3 regions of the Arthrobacter sp. R4 genome follow, and region 2 is predicted to be linked to each of the others. Evidence: riboswitches for the same ligand, from Rfam matches in the RefSeq annotation. Region 2 holds a riboswitch; each other region holds the start of a gene.
The links. Region 2 has a riboswitch for S-adenosylmethionine ahead of ACLKOZ_RS13660 (aminotransferase class V-fold PLP-dependent enzyme). Riboswitches for the same ligand answer to the same signal wherever they lie in the genome.
Positions count from the first base shown of each region.

Region 1: another riboswitch for S-adenosylmethionine. It lies ahead of ACLKOZ_RS19025 (DUF1737 domain-containing protein); the one in region 2 lies ahead of ACLKOZ_RS13660 (aminotransferase class V-fold PLP-dependent enzyme).
Region 3: another riboswitch for S-adenosylmethionine. It lies ahead of ACLKOZ_RS10630 (bifunctional o-acetylhomoserine/o-acetylserine sulfhydrylase); the one in region 2 lies ahead of ACLKOZ_RS13660 (aminotransferase class V-fold PLP-dependent enzyme).

Region 1 is NZ_JBLWIJ010000032.1:110,131-112,383, forward strand. It holds gene ACLKOZ_RS19015 (acetyl-CoA C-acyltransferase) at 1-373, shown strand, start outside; gene ACLKOZ_RS19020 (hypothetical protein) at 402-905, opposite strand; SAM riboswitch class IV at 1,012-1,125, shown strand; gene ACLKOZ_RS19025 (DUF1737 domain-containing protein) at 1,139-1,396, shown strand; gene ACLKOZ_RS19030 (rhodanese-like domain-containing protein) at 1,393-1,803, shown strand; gene ACLKOZ_RS19035 (O-succinylhomoserine sulfhydrylase) at 1,804-2,253, shown strand, end outside.
Region 2 is NZ_JBLWIJ010000021.1:76,497-78,749, reverse strand. It holds gene ACLKOZ_RS13660 (aminotransferase class V-fold PLP-dependent enzyme) at 1-1,299, opposite strand, end outside; SAM riboswitch class IV at 1,335-1,448, opposite strand; gene hisN (histidinol-phosphatase) at 1,608-2,253, opposite strand, start outside.
Region 3 is NZ_JBLWIJ010000015.1:125,445-127,697, forward strand. It holds gene ACLKOZ_RS10620 (CPBP family intramembrane glutamic endopeptidase) at 1-361, shown strand, start outside; gene ACLKOZ_RS10625 (VOC family protein) at 513-1,151, opposite strand; SAM riboswitch class IV at 1,324-1,439, shown strand; gene ACLKOZ_RS10630 (bifunctional o-acetylhomoserine/o-acetylserine sulfhydrylase) at 1,483-2,253, shown strand, end outside.

The DNA of each region.
Region 1 (2,253 bases), on a different contig from region 2:
GCTCACCTGGATTGCCGAGATCGGCGCCCACGGGCAGACAGCCGGGCCGGACGGCTCATTGCATTCCCAGCCGTCCCGCGCCATCGAAAAAGCACTCCGCGCAGAAGGGATTTCGGTGGAGGACCTGGACTTGGTGGAAATCAACGAAGCGTTCGCCTCGGTGATCATCCAGTCAGCCCAGGACCTTGGCATTTCGGCGGAGAAGATCAACGCCGAGGGCGGGGCGATCGCGCTGGGCCACCCCGTCGGCGCATCGGGGGCACGGCTGGTCCTGCACCAGGCCCTGGCGCTGAAACGGCGCGGCGGCGGCATCGGCGTCGTGGCCTTGTGCGGCGGCGGCGGCCAGGGCGAGGCCCTCATCCTCAGGGCCTGACGCCCGTCCCCACGGGCGTCGGCGCTGCTCAGGCCCCGGTACCCGCCAGTATTAGCAACGGCACCAGGCGCTCGGCACACGAGACCAGGACAAGCGTCCTGGGCCCCGCGCCGGCCCGGTTGTTAACCCCGGTGTCGTCGCACCAATCCAGGTTGTACGGGTGCGCCCCCACTGCCGCCTTGCCGGGAGCCGCGCCCGGCGGGACGGTGAACACGAAAGTAAACGCGCCGTCGTCGCTCATGGGTGCGAGTTCCTCCAGCATCAGCGATCCAAAGGCGTCCCGCACCGTCACCTGGACCTGCGCGTTTTGCCCGTAGCGGGCATCGCAGCTGGTGTCCTGCGCGCTGACCGTAACCTGCTCACCGGGCTTGGCTTCCGACGGCGTGACTGTGTACGCGGGCGGCATGCAGGGCGGCGGCGCGAAGACGTCCCGGCAACCACTCAAGCCAGTGGCCACCGTTGCCAGTACGAGGAATGCAGCGGCAGTCCTCAAACGAGCGAATGAAGCCAGTCCCCGCCCGGATTTCCCCATGAACTGATTGTCCCGTCCGGGTGACGGCCGCGGAAGCACGTGTTGGTTACGGAACATGACGACGGCGGCGGTGCGGCCAGGCGGGCCAAGTGTTACGTTTTTGAGGAGTAATGAGAACCGGCGCCAAGCCCTGACTGGCCGGTCGGCAACCCTCCCTTTCGCGGCGGGGTGCCTCAGGTGAATACTCGGCATATCGACATTCGAGTTGCAAGCGTGAGAGAAGGAGATCCGTCGTGTCTGACGCACCTGCCCCTGAAGAAAAACTGTCGTACCGGCTCATCACAGGCCCGGACGACCGTAATTTCTGTGAGCGGATTTCCACCGCCCTGGCCGAAGGCTATGTCCTGCATGGCAGCCCGGCTGCCACGTCCAACGGCGGCCAGGTGATTGTGGCGCAGGCACTCATCCTCCCGGCCGCCATCGCCAGTGCGGACGCCGCCGTCGCCACCGCCGTGGAAGACCTTGAGTTCGAAGGCGAGGGCCACGCGTGAGCTACGCCGGAGACCTCACCCCGCAGGAAGCCTGGACCAAGCTGGAACAGGGCGCCATCCTGGTGGATGTCCGCACCGAGGGTGAGTGGGCGCACATCGGCATCCCTGACACCAAGGCAACCGACAACGACCCCCTGTTCATACAGTGGACGTTCCCTGGCGGCATTCCCAACCCCGAGTTCCTCACCGACCTGAGGCAGCAGGCGCCGGAGGACACCGGCACCGAACTCCTGTTCATCTGCCGCTCGGGCCAGCGCTCCATCTCGGCCGCCATCGCCGCGACGCAGGCCGGCTTCACCTCCTACAACGTCCTGGAGGGCTTCGAAGGCGAACCGGACCGCTACGGCGAGCGCACCGTCAACGGCTGGAAGAACCGCGGCCTGCCAACCAACCTGGGAAAGAACTAAGTGACCTTCAACGAAGATGCCGCCGGCTGGAGCCCTGACACCCAGGCCGTCCGCGGCGGGCTGGACCGCACCAACTTCCAGGAGACCACCGAACCGGTGTTCCTGAACTCCGGATTCGTCTACGAGTCCGCCGCCGCAGCGGAGCGCGCCTTCACCGGCGAGGACGAGCGCTTTGTCTACTCCCGCTACGGCAACCCGTCCGTGGCCACCTTCCAGGAACGGCTCCGCCTGCTCGAAGGCACTGAGGCGTGCTTCGCAACGGCGTCGGGAATGTCCGCCGTGTTCACCGCCCTGGGTGCCCTGCTGGCCGCTGGCGACCGCGTAGTGGCAGCCCGCTCACTGTTCGGCTCCTGCTTTGTGATCCTGAACGAGATCCTGCCCCGCTGGGGTGTTGAGACGGTATTCGTCGACGGACCGGACCTGGAGCAGTGGCGCGCGGCCCTGTCGGAG
Region 2 (2,253 bases):
TTCCTCGATGCCAGCCAGGAGACGCTGGGCGTCTTCGAGGCGGGACCCTACGCCGAAGCTTGCCCGCAGGGAGCCGGAAGGGAGGCCCAGGCGCTTCAGCAGGGGGTGGGCACAGAACCGGCCGTCGCGGAGGCCTACGCCGTGTTCTGCTGACAGGTAGGCAGCCACCAGGCCGGCGTCGTAGCCTTCCACCGAGAAGTTCACTACGCCGATGGTGTCGGTGTCCGGATCGGTGTCCTTGAAGATCTGGTGTACCGTCACGCCTTCGATCTTCTGCAGTCCCTCCACCAGGAACGACCGGATAGCCGACTCGTGGGCGTGCCACCGGTCCTGATCCAGCGATGCGATGACCTGGGTGGCGCGAGCCAGTGTGGCTGCGCCCAGGACGTTGGGCGAACCGCCCTCGTGCCGGGCTGGGCCGGTGGCCCAGCTGACGCCGTCGAGCCTGGCCTCCCGCACCGCGCCGCCACCGGCAAGATGCGGCGTACCCGCGTCGAGCCAGTCCGACCGCCCCACGAGGACGCCTGCGCCGAAGGGCGCGTAGAGCTTGTGGCCCGAGAAAGCGAGGTAGTCGACGTCGTCGGCGCTGATGTTGATCCGGCGATGTGGCGCGAGCTGCGCGGCATCGACGACGATCCGGGCGCCGTGCTGGTGGGCAAGGGCGGCGAGGGCACGGATGGGCAGGATTTCGCCGGTGACGTTGGAGGCGCCCGTGACGGCGAGCAGGCTGATTCCGCCCTGTTCCAGTTCGGCACCGAGGGCCTCGATGGTGCCGGCCACGGTGTCGGCCGCAACGACGCTGCGGTGCGGGACGCCCTGCCACGGCAGGAGGTTGGCGTGGTGCTCGATGTCGAGGTACAAAACCTCCCCCGTGGGGCGGCCGTCCGCGGACGGAAGGCACCCGGCGAGGAGGTTCAGGGAGTCCGTGGTGTTCCTGGTGAAGATGACGGAGTCACCGGGCCGGCCTCCCACGAAGTCACGCACGATGTTCCGGGCGTTCTCGTAGACGGACGTGCTGATCTGGGATGCGTAGCCGGCGCCGCGGTGGACGCTGGCGTAGAACGGCAGGATCTCGTTGAGGTAGGCGGAGACAACCGAGAGGGCCGGGGCGGAGGCGCCGTAGTCCAGGTTGGCGTAACGCACGTGGCCGCCCTGGATCAGCGGGGCCTGGATTTCGGCGCCGGTGACGGCGGAGAGCGGCCGTCCCGCAACGGCGAGCCGTTCGCTGAACAGGGCTGCGGTCTCGTTTGCGGCCAGGGTACGGACGGCGGAGTTGGGGGAGACGGTGGCTGTTGTCACAGAGACCTCACTTTAGAGGGACTCCCTGTCCCGGGAATCCGCGCTTGCCGGGTCCGTTCCGGACCGGCCTGGTCGTCACCCGGGGCACCCCACCGCGAATGGAGGGTTGCCGGCCAGCAAACCGGGGTTTCGCGCTGGCACTCGTGACCTGTTAAGAGCGTAGAACATGGGCGGGGCGGGCAGGAAGCCCGTCCGAATGTTAAGGCTTTTGTTACGCGCGGATGGAAATACCCATGGTTATCCGAAGATACGACGGCGGACGCCCCCATCAGGAGGCGTCCGCCGTTGATAATTCGGCACTTGGGCTGCTAGAGGAGGTCGTCCAGGTCAGGGTTGAGCCGTTTGAGGACTTCCGAATGCAGGATGGAGTTCGTCGCAAGCGCGTTGCCGCCAAACGGACCGTCTTCACCCTCGAGGGAGGTGAAGCGGCCGCCGGCCTCCACCACGATCGGGACCAGTGCCGCCATGTCGTAGAGATTCAGCTCCGGCTCACACGCGATGTCCACGGAGCCTTCGGCCACCATGCAGTAGGACCAGAAGTCGCCGTAGGCACGCGTGCGCCAGACGTCTTCGGTGAGGCCAAGGAAGTCATCCAGGTTCCCGCGGTCCTTCCAGCCGCTCAGGCTGGAGTAGGACAGGGAAGCGTCCGAGAGTTTCGACACGTCTGAGACCTTCAGCCGGGTGGCCGCAGCCAGTGACCGGCCCATGTAGGCGCCTGCGCCCTTGGCAGCCCACCAGCGCTTGCCCAGGGCAGGGGCACTGACGACGCCGACGACGGGCTCTCCTTCGTCCACAAGCGCAATCAGTGTTGCCCACACCGGTACGCCACGGACAAAGTTCTTGGTGCCGTCGATGGGGTCGATGATCCAACGCCGGGAGCCATGGCCTGAACTGCCGAATTCCTCGCCCAGGACCGCATCGCGGGGGCGGGAACGGGAAAGCTGGCCACGGATG
Region 3 (2,253 bases), on a different contig from region 2:
CACCGCCATCATCCCCAGCGCACTGGATTCGTACTGGTGGACGGTGCCTGTGCTGATCCTGTCCGCCCTGCGGCATGCCGTCGTGGAGGAAGTCATTGTGGTGGGGTACCTCCTGAACCGCTTCGGCGCGTTCGGCTGGAGCGTTCCGCTGGCGATCTTCGCCAGTTCCATGCTGCGCGGCAGCTACCATCTCTACCAGGGCTTCGGGCCCTTCATTGGGAACGCTGTGATGGGGGTGGTCTTCGCCTGGCTGTACACCAGGACCCGGCGCGTTATGCCGCTGGTCATTGCCCACGCCCTGCTGGACATCGTGGCGTTTGTTGGCTTCAGCCTGTTTGGGAAGGCCGTCGGCCTCGGTTAGCCAGACTAAGGCCGGGGAAGTTAACCGGGGAAGTTAAAGGGATTCGGCCGCCATCGGTGGGTGGCATCGTTGGCACCCGCTGATGGCGGCCGAAGTATGTTGCCGGGCATGGTTGCCCGGCGGGCCGTGCTGGCCCGGCGGAAGAAAGCAATCAGATGGTGACTGCTCCGGAGGCGGTCTCGAACGTGACGGACAGGATGCCGGGGGTCCCGTGCGGAGCTACCCAGTCCACGGCGACGTCCTCAAGCGGCTTCTCCACCGGTTCGCCCAGCCATTCGGTCACCCGTGCAGCGGAACCGGCGATGGTCAGGCAGGACATCTTGACATTGCTGTCGTAGGCGTTGGACGGGTGGAGGGCGGGATCGCCTTCCCACTTGAGCATGTACGGGACCTGCGGGTCCGCGATCAGGCCCAGGATGCCGATCTGCTTCCAGACCAGTTCGCGGCCGTCGGGAAACTTGCGGTTTCCGTTGACCGCGGACCGGCCGAGGCGTGCTTCGAAGGGGGCGAGGTCGTCAACTTCGACGCACCACCCCATCCAGCCGCCGCCGGCAGCGGAGCGTGCCCGGACTGCCTGTCCGAACGGTGCCTTGTCCGATGCCGGGTGGTCAAGCACCTCGACTACTTCCAGATATTTGTGCCCCGCGAGAGGGATGATCATGTTCCGGGTTCCGAAACGGGGGTGCACTCCACCCTTTACGGCTTCAACGCCGAGGGCGGACGAAATACGTTCGGTGGTGGCAGCCAGGCCATCGTGTTCACAGGCGTAAGAGACGTGATCCATGCGCATGCCCTCATCTTGGCACTTTGTGATCGGGCTCTCAGCTAAGGGTAACCTTACCAACTTTGGAGTGCGTCACGAGTGGACATCGGGCTTTCCATCACCCCCGGGAAGAGCGCCGGGTGACCATGTTCGTCACAATGCTGTTGCGCGCCGTCGAACGGTTCCTACACTGAACGCAGGTCATGAGCGCCAGCGCCAAGCCCCGGCTCGCTGGCCGGCAACCCTCCATCCGCGGTGGGGTGCCCCGGGTGAGGACCTGGCTGCCCGGCAACGGCCGGGCGGCAAGCGCGGCCCGTGGTGCTCCCAGCATGCCGGGCCCATGTCAAAGGAGCCTTGAATGTCCGACGGATGGTCTTTTGAAACCCGCCAGATCCACGCCGGCCAGGAGCCGGACAGCGCCACAGGGGCGCGTGCCCTCCCGATCTACCAGACGACGTCGTTCGTCTTCCCGAGTGCCGAAAGCGCCGCCAACCGCTTCGCGCTCGCAGAATTGGCCCCGATCTATACGCGGATCGGCAACCCCACCCAGGACGCCGTGGAGCAACGGATCGCCAGCCTGGAAGGCGGGTTGGCTGCCCTCCTGTTGAGCTCGGGGCAGGCGGCCGAAACCTTCGCCATCCTCAATATCGCCGAAGCCGGGGACCATGTGGTGGCAAGCCCCAGCCTTTATGGCGGCACGTACAACCTGCTGGGGTACACGCTGAAGAAGTTCGGCATCTCGGTGACGTTCGTGGAGGACCCGGATAACCTGGACCAGTGGCGCGAGGCCGTCCGCCCGAACACCAAACTGTTCTTTGCCGAGGTCGTGTCCAACCCGCGCCAGGATGTCCTCGATATCGAAGGGGTGTCCCGGACCGCCCACGAGGCCGGCGTTCCGTTGGTGGTGGACAATACGCTCTCCACGCCGTACCTCATACGCCCGCTGGAGTGGGGCGCCGATATTGTGGTCCACTCGGCCACCAAATACCTTGGCGGACACGGATCGGCGATCGCGGGGGTGATCGTGGACTCCGGCAACTTCGACTTCGGTCAAGACCCGGAGAGGTTCCCTGGTTTCAACACCCCGGATCCCACCTACAACGGCCTGGTCTATGCCCGTGACCTTGGC